DNA from 4 places in the Microbispora sp. CL1-1 genome. Region 1 is predicted to be linked to each of the others. Evidence: riboswitches for the same ligand, from Rfam matches in the RefSeq annotation. Region 1 holds a riboswitch; each other region holds the start of a gene.

Region 1 (4,203 bases):
CCCGCCGGGTTCGATCCGGCGCAGCACGTCCTGGCCGGATTCGCGACGGCTCGATATCGGTACGACGTGGTGCTGCGGATCCAGGGGACGGTCGAGCAGATCCGCGCCCGGCTTCCCGCCGCCGTCGCGACCCTGGCGGATCCCGGGGACGAGGGCTGGCTCCGCGTCGAGGTGCGCGCGGAGCGGCTCGACTGGCTGCCTCCGGTGCTCGCCTCACTCGACCGGCCGTTCGTCATCGAGCGGCCGGACGAGCTGCGCGACCGTGTCGCGGCGCTCGCGGACCGGCTCGCGGCTTCCGCCCGCAGGACCGCAGAGTGACTGCGGGCGGGTGACTGCGGGCGGGTGACTGCGGGCGGGTGACTGCGGGCGGGTGACTGCGGGCTAAGCGCTGGTCGCCGGCGAACCGGCCGCGTGCAGATGGCGGTCGATCGCGGCGAAGGTGGCCGCCGGCTGTTCGATGTGCGGCAGGTGACCGGCCTCCGGGATCACCTCCAGCCGGCCGTTGGCGAAGGCGCCGGCGTAGGCGGCTCCGTAGGCGGGGGTGACGATCCGGTCGCTCTCCCCCACACCAGGAGCGCGGGCACGTCGACGTGCCGCAACCGGCGGAGCAGTTTGGGATCGTGCATGTAGGGGTCGCCCGCCAGCGTGCGCATGGTGGCCATGTCGGCCGCCCGGGCTGCGAGCTGGTCGGCGGGGACGCCGGCCGGGTCGACGTAGAAGCGCTGCGAGTCGTGCCAGGCGTATTCGGCCACGCCGCGCGCGTCCAGGGCGAAGAAGTCGCGGATCGGCTCGCCGGGGACGTCCACGCCCACGGCGTCGACCAGCACCAGCCCGGTGATGATCCCCGCCGTGTCGCGTACGGCCATCTCGGCGGCGGTCCAGCCGCCGAGGGAGGAGCCGGCGACGAGAACGTCGCGCAACCCCAGGCGATGCAGGCAGTGCAGGTAGGCGAGGGCGAGGTCGTCGATGCCGGTGAGCCACGGGGGACGGTCGGTGCCGTCCCAGCCGGGATGCACGGGCGTCAGGGTGTGTGCCGTCCGGGAGAGGTGCCCGGCGAGCCCGGCGACCGTGGCGGGGCCGCCGCCGCCGTGCAGGATCAGGGCCGGTCTGCCGGTGCCGGCCTCCGACATGGTGAGGGACAGGTCGCGATCTGCAACAACTCGGGCGGGCGGTCAAACAGGTCCAATATCGGCAGCACCGGGCCCTGGAGAGCGGGCTGTCGGCGATCGGCGCGACGCTCGCCCAGTGGGACGCCCTCCGGGCGATCAGCCGTACCCCCGGGGCGTCGGCCCGGGAGCTGGCCGCGGCGACGTTCCAGACCGAGCAGGCCTTCGGCACCCTCGCCGGGCGGCTCGTGGCCCAGGGATGGATCGAACGCAGGCCCGGGCACGGCAGGCGCATCGAGCACCATCTCACCCCTTCCGGCGAGCGGGTCCTGGAAGCCGGGCACAAGGTCGCCGACGAGGTGCTCGCCAGGTGCTACACCGCCCTGCCGGACGCGGACCGCGCGACCCTGCTGGCCCTGCTCCGGCGCCTCGTCGTGGAGGACGCGTAGCCTCCGGCCACGCCCTCGGCGGAGATGCGCTGCGCGGCGGCGCGTCTCCACCGAGGGCGTCCCGGGTCAGACGCCGGGGCGTACGGCGGTGAGGAAGCTGCCCCTCCAATAGGCGTTGAGCCTGTCGACACTGACCACCGCGCCGCTGTGGGGGGCGCTGATCACCTTCCTGTGCCCGAGATACATGCCCACGTGGCCGCCGCCACTGGTGAAGATGAGGTCGCCGGGCTTGAGGTGCGACAGCGAGACCCTCTTCTTGGCGTGCCTGAGCATCGCCCACGTCGTACGCGGGAGCTTGACGCCGGCCTTGCGCCAGGCGAACTGGACCAGCCCGGAGCAGTCGAACGCTCCTGGGCCCGTGGCGCCCCACACGTACGGGTCGCCGAGCTGCTTCTTCGCCACCTTGATGGCGCGCTCGGCCTTCTCCTGCTGGAGAGCCGCCTTGGTGAGCTTCCTCGTGGCGGAGTTCTCGGCCACGGGCGCGGGATGCAGGGGGGTGGTCGTTGTGGGGGGCACGGGCGGGATGACCGCCGAGGTGAGGGCGGGGGCGGGGGCGGGGGCCGGGGGTGGGGATGTCACCGTCGCGGACGCGGCGGCTGCGGGGAGTGCGCTCAATGCTCCGGCCGACGCGGTGAGCGCCGCGCTACCGATCGTGACGCAGGCGATGCGGAGCAGAGTGGTGGAGTTGGTGGACAGGAGGATCTCTCCCTTTGGTCTTCCGCTTGCGCCTACCGGGTTAGCTGACGGATTCGGGCAGGGAAGATCGCCCTACGGCGCCGGCGCGCCGATTCACCCCAGACCTTCGTCGAAGGTCGATTGGTTCCCCGGCTCCGAGCCTCCTAGCTGCTCGGATTCGGCATCACCGGCGCCCAGGGGGGCGGAGAGGCGGGGCGACGGCGACTGTGGATGGTCGAACCCGGCGGGGCCGGGTTCGTAACGACGAGGTCACGTGGATCCCGCCGATGGGCAAGGAAACTACCAAGAGCCCCATATATCCGCAAAGAGCATCAAAAGGATAAGAAGCGCATAAAAGGGATCAAATGCGCGAAGTTGCAGGTCAGAGTGCATCTGCGGAAGAGATGTGGCGCTGGTCACGCTCGTCCCATGGTGGGCCTGACCTGCGGAGGAAGGCGAGTAAGCCCTGTCGGCGGCGTACATCCTGACCCTGGCGGCCTTCGGCCCCTCGGCTGCCCGCCTGTGGTCCGGGGGGCGTTGATCGTCGCTTGCGCCGCCCGGCTGCCGCCCTGCACGAGCGGGCGTGACCTGCCGGATGGCTAGTTCGTACGCCAGAAGGCGCCGTTGGCGGAGGGGTCGTCGGGGTCGCCCTGCGGCGCGGTGAACCCGGCGCCCCACAGCGTCGTCGTCCCGGGCCTGCGCGCGATCGAGAACAGGGCGGCGTCGGTGCCGGCCTTCCGGGGGATCGGGGTGCTCCGCCACGTCGAACCCGTGACATGCCACAGGGTGGAGTTCCAGTCGCTCTGCACGATCCACACGCCGCCCGCGCCGTCGGGCTCCACCTCCGTGTACGGCTGGGCGTTGACGGCGCCGACCGAGGCGGTCCACGAGCGGCCGTTCCAGTGCATGACCAGGGGGCGGTCGTAGATCTTGTCGTCGCCCTGGTCGTCGGCGCCCTCCCAGCTCACGCCGCCGACGGCCCACACGTTGCGGGGGCCGAGGACGGCGATGTCGGTGAGCACCGCGGCGGCGTCGCGAGCGGGCAGTTTGATCGCGGGGGTGGGCACCAGCGCCCAGGACTTCCCGTTCCACCGCATGATCGCGGGACGGGTGCCCTTGGCCCCCGCCGCCCAGACGTCACCGGCCTTGTACGCGTCGACGGCGGCGGCGTGGGCCGGCAGCGGGACGCTCCGCCACGACGACCCGTTCCAGTGCCTGGCCGAGGCCGAGGAGTCGGCGACCGCCCAGACGTCCTTCGCGCCCGTGCCGTCGGCGTCCGTCGTGGAGAAGCCGCTGCCGAGCGAGAAGGTGGTCCATGTCCGGCCGTTCCACCGGCTCGCCTTCCCCGGGCCGAAGACCCACACGTTCTTGTCCGAGCCGGCGGTCACGGCCGTCAGCTCGTACGACGGGCTGCCGGGGAGCACCTTCCACGATCGGCCGTCGAACCGCTCGACCAGGCCCCGCCGCGTGCCGTTCACGACCCGGTGGCCGGCCGCCCACACCGACCCGTTGCCGAGGACCGTCACGTCGTCGAGCACGTCGTCCCCGGGCAGGGTGTTCACCTTGGCCAGCCGCCACGTGGGCGCGGTCTCCCCGGCCTGGCCGCCCTGGTGGGCCGCTCCCGAGGCCGCCGCGGCCGGCAGGAACGCCAGCCCGATCGCCGATATGCCCGAGACGAGTACGGTGCGCACGATGCTTCCCCTTCCGCTCACCAGTACGACGTTTGACCGAGGGGAGTCGTTCACACGTCGCGGAAGGGCCGGAGTCACTTCTTCTCCGTCCACGGCTCGTACGCGTCGTCACCGGGGAGCACCCAGATCTTCGCGTCGGGCCTGACCAGGCTCCGCACCCGCGTCACCACGCCGGTCGTCTTCGAGACCCGGTAGACCGTCACTCCGGTTTCGGTCTTCGACCGGACGACCAGGTGTCCCGCCTTGTCGAAGTCGAGGTCGTCGATCCGCCGCCCGCGCGGG
Region 2 (4,203 bases), on a different contig from region 1:
AGTGGCGGTAGAAGGTGCGCTCGGTCAGGCCGACGGACTGTGCGATGTCCGTGGCGGTCGTCTGCTCGAACCCGTGGGTCGCGAACAGTTCGAGCGCGGCCTCCTGCAGCCGCTCGGCGGCCCCGGGCGCCCAACGCGTCATGCGATCAAGTGTAGTGATGACGGCCACGAAGGAGTACCGTAATGTCTGTGACTGACGTCAGTCACAGACATCAGTTTTTCGGGAAGTCGCTCCGCCCTGCCGGCGGTGCGCCGAAGGAGATTCCTCATGCGTGTTTTCGTCACCGGAGCCTCCGGATGGATCGGCTCCGCGGTGACCGATGAGCTGCTCGCCGCCGGTCACGAGGTCATCGGACTGGCGAGGTCGGACGCGTCCGCCGCCGCCCTGGAGGGCAAGGGGGCCCGGGTCCGCCGCGGCGACCTCGACGATCTCGACGGCATCCGCCTGGGCGCCCGGGACGCCGACGCCGTCATCCATCTCGCGAACAAGCACGACTGGTCCGACCCGGCCGGCACGGCGGCGACCGAACGAGCCGCCGTGCAGACCATCGGCGAGGCGCTGGAGGGAACCGGTCGTCCGTTCCTGCTCGCCTCGGGACTCGCCGGTTTCGCCCCGGGCCGGCCCGCCACCGAGGACGACCCGTCGCCGTTCCACGGCCCCGATTCGCCCCGCGGCGGGAGCGAGAACCTGGCGCTGGAGTTCGTCGAGCGTGGCGTGCACACCGTGAGCCTGCGCTTCGCGCCGACCGTGCACGGCACCGGCGACCACGGCTTCATCGCGATCCTCGCCGCGATCGCCCGCGAGAAGGGCGTTTCGGGTTACCCGGGCGACGGCGCCAACCGCTGGTCCGCCGTGCACGTGCGCGACGCCGCCCGCATGGTCGCACTCGGCCTGGAGAAGGCGCCCGCGGGCGCGCGGCTGCACGCCGTCGCCGAGGAAGGCGTCCCGACCCGCGTGATCGCGGAGGCGATCGGCCGCGCGTTCGGCCTTCCCGTCGCCTCGATCGCCCCCGGAGACGTGCCGGACCACTTCGGGTGGATCGGCAACTTCTTCGGCATGGACCTCGCGGCGACCAGCACCGCGACGCGCACCCTCCTCGGGTGGACGCCCACCGGCCCGGCCCTCGTCGACGACCTCGACACGGGCGCGTACGCGATCTCCCGTTGACGACGCCGCGACCAAGGGCGCGTCAAGCGAGGCCGGGAGATTTTTCCGGGTCCCGGCGCGGGGGTAGCGCCCCCGCGCCGGGCCCGCGGCGGAGGGCGGGGCAGCGCGGGATCGCCGTCAGGGGCGGGGTCCCGCTGATCGGGGGCCGCCTCACCGTACCCTTGCCGTCCGCTTTGTACCGGACTTGACGGGTAAAATCCCTCTTGTAGTTACTTGACCGGTCTGACCTGGTCTATTAGCTTTTAGGCAGCTCAGGGCGCACTTGCTCATCTCAATGGTCAAGAAGCCCTCCTCAGACCGACGCGGCCGGCCATCCCGGCCTGCCGCCCGGCCGCCGAGTCCGCGTCCGCGCGGAGCCGGGGACCCACCTCTCCTGGGGTGAATCGGCATGCGTGCCGTAGGGCGACTTCCAGCCCGAACCCGTCAGCTAACCCGGTAGGTGGCATGGAAGTAAGGGAGAACGCCCCACCATGCACGTCTTCACCACTTGGGTCCGCGCTGCCCTCGCGGGCGGAGCCCTCGCCTCGGCCGTGCTGATCGCGGCGCCCGCGGCGCACGCGGACAACCCGGCGACCGGGAAGGGTCCGGCGACCGCGCAGTCCATGCCGGAGATCGCCGCCAGGCTGCCCAAGATCACCTCGGCCGACGTGCTGAAGCTGGCCAGGAGCCAGATCGGGATCAGCGAGAACGCCAAGGGCGGCGGCACCAAGTTCCAGGAGTGGTACATGTCCACGCCGCGCGCCCGCGAGACCCTCGCCCGCGACGGCGGCAAGCTCGCCGACTACCTCAACGCCCCCTGGTGCGACATGTTCGTGTCCTGGGTGGGCCAGCAGCTCGGCATCGGCCCGGTGATGGGCGCCGACGCGTACACCGTGAAGCACGCGCAGTGGTTCGCCGACCACGGCCGCTGGGGTCACACGCCCAAGCCGGGCGCGGTGGTGTTCTTCGCCTGGAGCGGCAGCAAGCACATCGACGACATCAACCACGTCGGGTTCGTCGTCAAGGACAACGGCGACGGAACGATCCAGACCATCGAGGGCAACACGGGCGACGGCGGCGCCGTCGAGGCCCGCACCCGTCCCACCTGGCAGGTGGCGGGATACGGCTACCCGATGTACCCCGGGGACCTGTCCGCCTCCTCCTGACGGACGGCCTTCTGGCGGACGATCCATCGTCGTTCCGACGACGGCCCACAAGCGCGCCGGTGATCCCGGCGCGCTTCGCCGTCCTGGCCGGGAGCGTAGGGCTCCTGCCGAATTGACCTACGCGAGCGCGAGCTGCGAGCCTGACGGCATGCACGCGTTCGACGTCCTCGGCGATCCGGTGCGCCGCCGGATCCTGGAACTGCTCGCGGAGGGCGAGCGCCCCGCCGGGGAGATCGGCGCGATCGTGCAGGAGGAGTTCGGGATCTCCCAGCCCGGGGTGTCCCAGCACCTGCGCGTGCTGCGGGAGAGCGGTTTCGCGACGGTCCGGGCCGAGGGCACCCGGCGCCTTTACGCCGTCGACCCGGCGCCGCTCCGCGAGGTCGACACCTGGCTCGACCACTTCCGCCGCTTCTGGAACCAGCGCCTCGACGCCCTGGGCACCGAACTCGCCCGCGGCAGGCGCGAGCGCCGACTCCGGGACGACGCCCGTCCGTAAGCCGTGCGCGTGCAGATCGCCGCAATCTGCATTATTGGCTCAGAATCACCTGGCCGGCAGGAGTCACGCCGTGGTCATAGCGCTGCTGGGCGCTGGTTAGCGGAGCCGGCCGGGGAATCGGAGCCGCGACCGCGCTCGAGTTGGGCCGGCTCGGCTATCACGTGATAGTCAACTATCTGAGAGACGCCGACTCCGCGGAGCTGGTGGTCAAGCAGATCGGCGCCGCGCAGGCGGTACAGGCCGACGTGACCGACGAAGCCCAGGTGACCATGCTGGTACCGGGTGGTCGCCGAGCACGGGCGGATCGACGTGCTTGTGGGCAACGCCCACACCGCGGCGCCGCCTTTCGGCCCGCTGGAGCATGTGCCGTGGGAGGCGTTCGCAGCCAAGATCAGCGATGAGCTGGCCGGCATATACCACCTGACCCGGCGGGTGCTGCCGGTCATGCGCCGGCGGCGGTCCGGCCGGATCGTCTACGTCTCCGCTACCGCGGCCGAGCTGATCATCGGCAGTGCCGCCCAGTCCACTGCCAAAGCCGCGGTGAACGCCTTCGCCCAGCAGATCGCCGGCGAGACCATACGGGACGGCATCACCGTCAATGCCGTCGCCCCTGGCGCGGTTCGTACCGATGCCACCGCTGAGGTGTTCACCGATGGCATCCGGCGCCACTTCGGTGACCGGTCGGTGACCGGCACGATGCTGCGGCCGCAGGATTTGGCTCGCCCGATCGCCGCGCTCGTGGACGGCGCGTTCGCCACGGTCACCGGCCAGGTGATCCGGGTCGATGGCGGATACGGGCTGCTGAGTCAGTTGCTGGACGGCCTACCGGCCCAGTTCTCCACGGCTTCGTGACCCTCAGAACAGGGAGTGCGGCTCAAACCCCAGGTTGATGACGTCGACCCAGGTCACAGCCCGGGGGAATACGCTGATGAGGCGGTCGCGCTCATGTCCGAGCTCCACCGGCCGACGGGCCTGCGGTTGTCGGCGGGCCTGCGCGCTTAGAGAGTTGCGGTACACCGTCGCCATTCCGATGGCGAACCCATCAGGTCGGCGACGGTGATCGCGGGTGGCACGCGCACTGGTTCGGCCTGCTGTCGCGTGCTCAGCTTGGGCGGGCCTCGGGCCCGGACCGGCATTCGCGACAGGCCGAGGTCAGGCGCCGACGTAGGCCGCGAGGTGCTCGCCGGTGAGGGTGGAGCGGGCGGCGACGAGGTCGGCCGGGGTGCCTTCGAAGACGATCCGGCCGCCGTCGTGACCGGCGCCGGGGCCCAGGTCGATGATCCAGTCGGCGTGCGCCATGACCGCCTGGTGGTGCTCGATCACGATGACCGACTTGCCGGAGTCGACCAGCCGGTCGAGCAGCCCGAGCAGTTGCTCGACGTCGGCGAGGTGGA
Region 3 (4,203 bases), on a different contig from region 1:
TACGGCCAGGGCATCGCTTTCCGGGCGGACACCTTCGCCGAGCTGGCGGGCCGGATCGGTGTCCCGGCGGGCGCGCTGGCCGAGACCGTCGAGCGCTTCTACGCCTTCGCACGCACGGGCAGGGACCTGGACTTCGGCCGCGGCGACAGCGCGTCAGGCCTGGGCGAACATCTGGTCGTAGCCGCCGGAGTGCCGGCGGCCCGCCATGAAGCCGAGGAACCGGCGGACGAATTCACCCCGGGTCAGCCGCCCGTCATCATCGTCGTCGCCCGAGTCGTGGTCGAACGCCGTACGGAAGAGAGACCGGTACTCCTCAGCATCGATGGTCTGGTCGTCATCGGTGTCGGTGACGTCGAACAGTACCTCGGCGATCCTGATGAGCGCCGGGCCGGCCAGGGCGGCGGAGGCCGCGGCGTACTCGTGGCCGGTGATGCGTCCGTCGCCGTCGGTGTCCAGCTCCTGCTGCAGCTCCCGCCACCAGTCGGCGAAGGCCGCGAACAGGCGGTCCTCGTCCTGAGTCTCCAGGTCGAGGCGGGTGGCGATCTCCCTGGCCATCGCGGCGAGGTCGGGCCAGTCGAGGTGGCCGTCGCCGGTCTGGTCGAGGACCTCGGAGAAGAACCGCGCGGCGGATCGTACGGCGGAGCCCCCGGTGGCGGCCGCGGAGGTGGTGGCGGTGCCGGCCGCCTCCGGGCCGGGTGTGAGGAGGCGCAGGAGCGCCCCCGCCTTGGGAGCCTGCCCACGTAGGGGTCCATGAGGGTGAGGAACGACTGGAACTCGGCGTACAGCCTTTCCAGGACCGGACCGTCGAGGGACTCGCCGCTCAACCGGCACATCGTGACCGTGGACTCGAACAGCGTCGCCACCACCCAGGCGCGCGCCTCGGAGTCCGCGGCGTTGAACGGGCGGCCCTCGGCGTCGGTGCCGGTGATGCGCGCGTGGAGGCGGTTGAGCCGGGCCGCCTCCCGCTGCCGCACCCGGATGTCGGGGTCCACTATGCGCTGCGCGCTGAGCACGGTGTTGCGCAGCCGGCGCCACGGGGGCGCGACGAAGGTCGAGTTGGTGATCAGCGCCGCGCCGATCTGCGGGTGCGCGGCCTCCAGGACGATGGCCCGGGTCGCCACCAGCCCCCAGCGCGTCTGCCGGGTCAGCTCGTGGAGCATGGATCCCGGTGCTGCGTCACTCATCGACGTCCCTTTCCTGTCGGTGTCGGTGCCGAGACCGGTGCCGAGATCGGTGCCGAGATCGGTGCCGGTGTGGCGCCGAACCGGCGGTGGCGCCGCCGGTAGATCTCCAGGCACTCCCAGAAGTGCCCGGCACGGAAGTCGGGCCACAGCACCCGGGGGAAGACCCATTCGGCGTACGCCACCTGCCAGAGCATGAGGTTGGAGATGCGCTGTTCGCCGGAGGTGCGGATGACGAGGTCGACCTCCGGCATGTCGGGTGGGGCAGACGAAGGGCGAAACTCTCCTCGGTGACCTGCTCGGGCGGCACGCCGTCGCGGATCAGCGACCTGGCGGCCTCGACGATGTCGCGGCGGCCGCCGTGGACAGCGGCCTCGGCCGCCCGATGCCCCTCGGTGTGGGGCAGGGACCGCTGCGCGGCCCACCTGCCGTTCCCGTCCATGACGCACGCCACATGACGGGGGACGCTTCTCACCCTCACGGCGACGAGACTTGCACAGTCGGTGAGAGATCGACTACTTACCGTTGTTAGCCACGGCTTTTACTTCGAGCGGGTCCGGACCAGGTGCTGCCGCGTTGTGCCAGGTAAAGGCGTGTTTTGTCCTGTTTACACCATTCTGGTGGATTGTGTACCTTTAGGGCACACGGTATGGGGTAACGACCCGCCTCCGGCGACCCATCCCTTGCCGTGTCGTTGCCCGGTCCGCGTGGTCCCATGACCGCGCGGCCGCCGAATCCGCGTCATGTGGAGCCGGGGACCCACTCTCTTTGGGGTGAATCGGAGCGCAGGCCCCCAGATGCGCCCGTAGGGCACTTCCTGCCCGAACCCGTCAGCTAACCCGGTAGGCGGCATGGAAGCAAGGAGTCAACCTCGTCATGTCCACCCATCGGCTCTCCCTCGGGGGCCGGCACTCGCGCCGGCGCCTGCGCTCCGCCCTCGCGGCGGCGACCCTCGCGGTCTCGGCCGCCACGGCCGGCATCACCGCGGCCGTGGCTCTGCCCGCCGCCCCGGCGTACGCGAACCCGCACACGTACGGTCAGGACGTCTCCGGCTACGAGGCCGACCACGACTGGATGAACAGCCGCGCGCAGTTCGGCTTCATCAAGGCCACCGAGGGGACCGACTGGGTCGACTCGTCCTTCCCCCGGCACTGGCGGGAGCTGGCCAAGAAGGGCATCGTCCGCGGCGCCTACCACTACGGCCACCCCTCCAACGACCCCATCGCCGAGGCCGACCACTTCCTCAGCGTGGTGAACTCGCAGCCGAGCAAGCCCGGCGACATCCTGGTCCTCGACCTGGAGACCGCGGACGGCGAGTCCGTCGAGCAGGTCAACAAGTGGGCCAAGACCTGGCTGGAGTATGTGACGGCCAAGACCGGCACCAGGCCGATGTTCTACAGCGGGTGGAACTTCGCCAACAAGTACGGCCGCGGCCTCGGCCAGTACCCGCTGTGGGTGGCCCACTACAGCAAGGCCCCCGGCGACATCACGCCGCCCGCCGACTGGAAGACCTGGGCCATCCACCAGTACACCGATGAGCCCATCGACCAGAACGTCTCCTCGCTGACGCCCGCCCAGCTGCGCGCGCTCGGCCGCCGATAACGCCGCCGATAACGCCGCTGGCAGCGCCGCCGACAGCCCGGCGTCCCCCGGGGCGGATCGCCCGCCCCGGGGGACGCGCCGGGAGCCGTACCGGCCTCAGACCACCGCGCCGGAGTCGTCGCGGCGTACGGGCCTGACCCGGGGCGCGGCGGGAGCCGGCGGCGCCTGGCCGGAGCGCCGCTCCAGCGCGATCGCCACCGGCCCGGCCACGAACGACGACGACAGCGTGCCGGCGACGATGCCGATCAGGAGGGCGACGGCGAAGTCGCGCAGCGAGTCGCCGCCGAACACCGCCAGCGCCGCCAGGATGAACAGCGCCCCGAGCCCGGTGTTGACCGTGCGCGGCGCGGTCTGCAGGATCGCGGCGTTCACCACCCGGCCGAACGGCTCGCGGCGGCGCACCGGCCACAGCTCGCGCACCCGGTCGAACAGCACGACCTTGTCGTTGACCGAATAACCGATGATCGTGAGCATCGCCGCCAGGAACACCCCGTCGATCGGCCTGCCCATCCAGGCGAACGCGCCGACGACGACGGCCGCGTCCACGAACAGCGCCGCCACGGCCGCCGTGCCGAACGTCCACCGGAACCGGAGCGCCAGATAGACGAGCTGTGCGGCGAGCGCGACAGCGAGCGCGATGATCGCGTTGCGGCGCAGCTCCTCGCCCAGGCTCGGCCCGATCAGCTCGTCGCGCTGCTTGGCGACCTCGCCCACGCGCCGGTCGAGCGCCTCCTCCATGCGGACCACGTCGTCGGCGCTGATCTGCCCGGTGCGCACCGAGAGCGCGTCGTCCGACCGCTGCACGACGGCCGAGGGGAACCCGGCGTCCGCCACCGCCTGCCTGGCCGCCGCGACGTCCACGGGCCTGCTCGTGCCGAACTCCACGATCCGGCCGCCGGTGAACTCGACGCCGTAGTTGAGGCCGCGGGTGACCAGGCCCGCGCCCGCGACCACGAGCAGCCCGGCCGCGACGGCGAGCCACAGCCGCCCGCGCCGCATCAGGTCCGGGTCGCGCCGCGTCAGCCACGTCCTGACCCGGCCGATCGAGCCGATGCCGGACGCCCGCGGGCCGATCCTGCCGATCAGCGCGGCGGTGAGCACCCGGGTGATCAGCATGGCCGAGACCAACGAGGCCAGCACGCCGATGGCCAGCGTCACGCCGAAGCCCTTCACCGGCCCCGAGGCCAGCCAGAACAGCAGCCCGGCGGCGAGCAGGGTGGTGATGCCGGAGTCGGCGATCGCGCTCCAGGCGTTCTTGAAGCCCCGGTCGAGTGCCGCCTTGAGGCCCCGCCGGGGCGCGTCGCCGAACTCCTCTCTGGCCCGTTCGAAGACCAGCACGTTGGCGTCCACCGCCATGCCGATCGCCAGGACGAACCCGGCCAGGCCGGGCAGCGTGAGCGTGGCCCCCATGGCCACGAGC
Region 4 (4,203 bases), on a different contig from region 1:
AAGCCCACTGTCGCGCAGGTGAAAGCGAAGCTGAGCAAGCTCAACGCGCAGGCCGACCAGCTCGTGGACCGTTATAACGCGGCCAACGAGAAGTGGAAGAAGGCCCGGCAGAAGTACCTCACGATCAACGAGGACTACAAGAAGCAGAACGCCCGGGTCGAGGAGCTACGCTCCGGGCTGGTCTCGATGGCCGTCAGCAGCTACCAGGTCGGCGACATGGGGTCGTGGGGCGGCGTCTTCTACAGCTCCAACCCCGACGCCATGCTCAGCGGCCTCGCCACGCTCAACCACATGTCGGCCGAGCGGGCCGGGCGGCTCAAGGCGTACGAGGGCGCCATCAAGGACCTCAAGAACCGCCGCAACCAGAGCAAGCAGGTCTACAAGGAGGCCGCCGACGTCAAGGACGAGCTGGCGGACGAGAAGGAGAAGGTCGACAAGCTCGTCCGGGAGCAGATGAAGCTGCTGCGCTCGCTCGGGACGTTCAACCCCGGCAACCCCAACAGCGCCGGCGTCGTCTACAACGGGCCGGCGTCCGGCAACGCGCTGGCCGCCCTCCAGTTCGCCTACAAGCAGATCGGCAAGCCCTACCGCTACGGGGGCACCGGACCGGGCGCCTGGGACTGCTCCGGGCTCGTGCAGGCCGCGTGGGCGGCGGCGGGCGTCCGGCTGCCCCGGACGAGCTACGAGCAGTGGGCCTGGGGCGCGAGCCGCCGGGTCTCGCTCGACGACCTCCAGCCGGGCGACCTGCTCTGGCACGCCGGATACGGGCACGTCGGCATCTACGCCGGCGACGGGAAGGTCGTTCATGCCCCGCAGACCGGCGATGTTGTGAAAGTCGTCACACTCGCCGAGTATCACGCGATCGGAGCCGTGCGCCCCTGACGGTCCCGCCGTCTCCGTGACGATCTGTGACTGACGCGGCAAATGTGACCCCATCGGCGCTTGTTGTGCAAATTGTGGGCAGGGTCACATTTGGCGCATTCGCGGTGTGGGTAAGCTGCGATTTCTTCTCCGCGGCCTTCGTTATGCGATCTTTATCCGGCTGGAGCGCTTTGCCGAACGCCGCGAGTCCTGGGTAGCTTCTGGGCCGCGGCGAGCACGCCTCGCCGCCGTGCGTCCCGGTCCGGCCGGCCGGTCGCAGTCATCCAGCGGCATCGGCGTCCTTCATCACCCTCCCCCGTGGGATCCCCCCGACGCCGATGGCCAGCCGAGTCCGTGCAGTCAGGAGGCACGGAGCCGGGGAACCACCGACCTTCACGCGAAGGTCCGGGGTGAATCGGCGCATCGCGCGCCGTAGGGCGACTTCCCCGCCCGAACCCGTCAGCTAACCCGGTAGGCGTGAGCGGAAGACTCGAGGAGAGATCCTGTCTACCACCCCCAGTCTGTCCCGTCTTGCCCGAATTGCCGTTAGTGGTGCCGCGTTGACGGCATCCGTAGGTGTCGCTGGAGCACATCCGGCGGCGGCAGCCGGCACGGCGGCCGACCCGGCGGCCGACCCGGCGACGGTCACGGTCGTCACGACGGCCACGGCGACGAAGACGGCCACCAAGACGGCCACGAAGACGGCCACGAAGACGGGCGCCGAGGAGAGCGCGAAGACCGCCGCCCGCAACGCCGCCGCGAAGAAGCGGACCAAGAGGCACACCGCCAAGCGGAAGATCAGCAGGGCCTCGCTCCAGCGGGCCAGGGCCCGGCGCGCGGTGAAGGCCGCCGAGAAGCAGATCGGCGACCCCTACCGCTACGGAGCCACGGGACCGGGCGCGTTCGACTGCTCGGGCCTGGTCCAGTACGCCTGGCGCAAGGCCGGCGTACGGCTGCCGCGCACGACGTGGTCCATCCGCAGCGCGGTCAGGAAGAAGGTGTCCTGGGGGCACTTCGAGCCCGGTGACCTCATCTTCACCAGCGGCGGCGGCCACGTCGGCATGTACGTCGGGCACAACAGGATGATCCACGCCCCGCACAGCGGCACGCGGGTCAGGATCGACAAGCTGGACGCCTACCGGAGGAGCACCTTCGTGGGTGCCGTCCGGCCGGGCGTCTGACGGGCACCGGTCACCAAGCCCCCTCGACCGGCGCCGTCCTTACGGCCCCGTCCACCTCGCCGAGGTGGGCGGGGCCGTGACATGCGCTGGCTACCATGCACGGCGTGACTGTCACGAGCGGCGTGCCCGCGTGCGCGCCGGGCGTGCGTGCCGGAGCCGGCCGGAGCCGGCCCGGACCCGCCGGGGCCACTCCCCGCCGGATCGCGGCCGTGGCCGTCGCGCTGGCCGCGCTGCTGGCCGGGCCCGCCGCCGCGGCGCCGCCCGACCCGCTGCGCGCCCTGCGGCTCGACGCCCGCGCCGCCGTACGCGAGCATCCCGGCATGTGGACCGGCGCCTCGGTCGCCCGCGGCGAGCGCGCCGTCGTCGTCGGGTCGCCCCGGCCGCTGGTCGCCGAGATCGCCGCGCTGGCCGGCCGCGCGGGCAGTACGGTCACGAGGGTCTGGGGCGGGCTCGGCGGCGCGGTGGTCCTGGTGCCGCGCACCGAGGAGCAGGCCGCCGTGCTGGCCGCGCCGGCGAAGGTGGACGGCCTGGCGGCCGTCGCCACCGGCGACCGGGTGATCGTGCAGCCGGCCGCGTTCGCCCGCCTGTCCGCGACCGGCCGCCTGGTCGTCATGACCCACGAGCTGACGCACGTCGCGACCGCCGGCCGCCGCACGGTGCCGATGTGGCTCATGGAGGGCTTCGCCGACTACGTGGGCTACCTGGACAGCGGGCTGCCGGTCCGTACGGTCGCCGCCGAGCTGGCCGCCGACGTCGCGGCCGGGAGGGCGGCGCTCGGCGGCCTGCCGGGGCCCGCCGACTTCGCCGCCAGGCCCGCCCAGGCGTACGAGGAGGCGTGGCTCGCCTGCCGCTACATCGCGGCCCGGTTCGGCGAGCCGAGGCTGGTCGCCCTCTATCGCGCCGCGCTGCGCGAGGAGATCGGCGCCGCCCTGCGGGAGGAGCTCGGGCTGACCGCCGGCGACCTGACCCGCGCCTGGCGGTCGTGGTCGCGCGAGCAGCTCGCCCGGACCTGATCGTCCGACCGCGACGACCCGGCCGGGACTGCGACAATGCGTTCTCGGGCGGCGCGGGGGGACCGCGTGATCACGCCGGCAGCGGGGGTGAGGATGACGAAGCGGACGCTGATCGTCACGAACGACTTCCCGCCCAGACCGGGCGGCATCCAGGCGTTCGTGCACGGCCTCGCCGTGCGCAGGCCGCCCGGCTCCGTGGTCGTGTACGCCCCGCGCTGGAAGGGGTGTGAGGAGTTCGACGCCCGCCAGCCGTACGAGGTGGTCCGGCATCCCTCCTCGCTGATGCTGCCGACCCGCGCGGTGGCGCGACGGGCGGCGGCGCTGGTGGAGGACGGCGCGACCGTCGTCTTCGGCGCGGCGGCGCCGCTGGGGCTGCTGGCTCCCGGCCTGCGCGCCGCGGGCGCGGGCCGCATCGTCATGCTCACCCACGGGCACGAGGCGTCGTGGGCCCGCCTGCCGGGCGCGCGCGCCCTGCTGCGCCGCATCGGGGCGGGGGCCGACATCGTGACCTATCTCGGCGAGTACACCCGCCGCCGGATCGCCCGGGTCGTGCCCGCCTCCCGGCTCGTACGGCTCGCGCCCGGCGTGGACACGACCCTCTATCGTCCGGGGGCGGGCGGCGACCGGATCCGCGCGTCCCTCGGCCTGGGCGACCGGCCGGTGGTCGTGTGCGTCTCCCGGCTGGTGCCGCGCAAGGGCCAGGACGTGCTGCTGCGGGCCTGGCCGCTCGTTCTGCGGCGGGTTCCCGGCGCGGTCCTGCTGCTGGTCGGCGGCGGCCCGCTGCGGCGGTCGCTGGAACGGACGGCGGCGGGGGCCGGCCTGCGCGGCTCGGTGGTCGTCACCGGGTCCGTGCCCTGGGCGTCCCTCCCGGCCTACTACGACGCGGGCGACGTGTTCGCCATGCCCTGCCGCAGCAGGTTCGGCGGGCTCGACGTGGAGGGCCTCGGCATCGTCTATCTGGAGGCGTCGGCCACCGGGCTGCCCGTGGTCGCGGGCTCCTCCGGGGGCGCCCCCGACGCCGTACGGCACGGCGAGACGGGCCTGGTGGTCGACGGCACGTCGCACACGGCGGTGGCCGCCGCGGTGGGCGATCTGCTGGCCGACCCCGCCCGCGCCCGCGCGATGGGCGAGCGGGGCCGGGCCTGGAT

What was found. A riboswitch is a leader RNA that binds a small molecule or an ion and turns the genes downstream of it on or off. The one in region 1 is predicted to bind cyclic di-AMP.
Region 2: linked by a shared signal. The riboswitch ahead of HCK04_RS31575 (CHAP domain-containing protein) and the one ahead of HCK04_RS15385 (C40 family peptidase) in region 1 are both predicted to bind cyclic di-AMP.
Region 3: linked by a shared signal. The riboswitch ahead of HCK04_RS17575 (GH25 family lysozyme) and the one ahead of HCK04_RS15385 (C40 family peptidase) in region 1 are both predicted to bind cyclic di-AMP.
Region 4: linked by a shared signal. The riboswitch ahead of HCK04_RS00755 (C40 family peptidase) and the one ahead of HCK04_RS15385 (C40 family peptidase) in region 1 are both predicted to bind cyclic di-AMP.

What each region holds. Positions count from the first base shown of each region.
Region 1 is NZ_JAATEK010000010.1:169,185-173,387, forward strand. Features, by position in the region: gene HCK04_RS15370 (YafY family protein) at 1-318, shown strand, start outside; gene HCK04_RS15375 (alpha/beta hydrolase) at 486-1,130, opposite strand; gene HCK04_RS43605 (MarR family winged helix-turn-helix transcriptional regulator) at 1,226-1,555, shown strand; gene HCK04_RS15385 (C40 family peptidase) at 1,622-2,032, opposite strand; cyclic di-AMP (ydaO/yuaA leader) riboswitch at 2,266-2,424, opposite strand; gene HCK04_RS15390 (hypothetical protein) at 2,830-3,921, opposite strand; gene HCK04_RS15395 (hypothetical protein) at 3,996-4,203, opposite strand, start outside.
Region 2 is NZ_JAATEK010000037.1:52,979-57,181, forward strand. Features, by position in the region: gene HCK04_RS31565 (TetR/AcrR family transcriptional regulator) at 1-142, opposite strand, end outside; gene HCK04_RS31570 (SDR family oxidoreductase) at 269-1,168, shown strand; cyclic di-AMP (ydaO/yuaA leader) riboswitch at 1,491-1,624, shown strand; gene HCK04_RS31575 (CHAP domain-containing protein) at 1,639-2,313, shown strand; gene HCK04_RS31580 (metalloregulator ArsR/SmtB family transcription factor) at 2,462-2,809, shown strand; gene HCK04_RS31585 (SDR family oxidoreductase) at 3,092-3,661, shown strand; gene HCK04_RS31590 (excinuclease ABC subunit UvrA) at 3,962-4,203, opposite strand, start outside.
Region 3 is NZ_JAATEK010000013.1:36,824-41,026, forward strand. Features, by position in the region: gene HCK04_RS42455 (hypothetical protein) at 154-831, opposite strand; gene HCK04_RS43635 (undecaprenyl diphosphate synthase family protein) at 1,181-1,435, opposite strand; gene HCK04_RS42465 (hypothetical protein) at 1,472-1,639, shown strand; cyclic di-AMP (ydaO/yuaA leader) riboswitch at 1,900-2,045, shown strand; gene HCK04_RS17575 (GH25 family lysozyme) at 2,058-2,783, shown strand; gene secD (protein translocase subunit SecD) at 2,880-4,203, opposite strand, start outside.
Region 4 is NZ_JAATEK010000001.1:160,138-164,340, forward strand. Features, by position in the region: gene HCK04_RS00750 (C40 family peptidase) at 1-882, shown strand, start outside; cyclic di-AMP (ydaO/yuaA leader) riboswitch at 1,196-1,354, shown strand; gene HCK04_RS00755 (C40 family peptidase) at 1,422-2,042, shown strand; gene HCK04_RS00760 (hypothetical protein) at 2,147-3,055, shown strand; gene HCK04_RS00765 (glycosyltransferase family 4 protein) at 3,149-4,203, shown strand, end outside.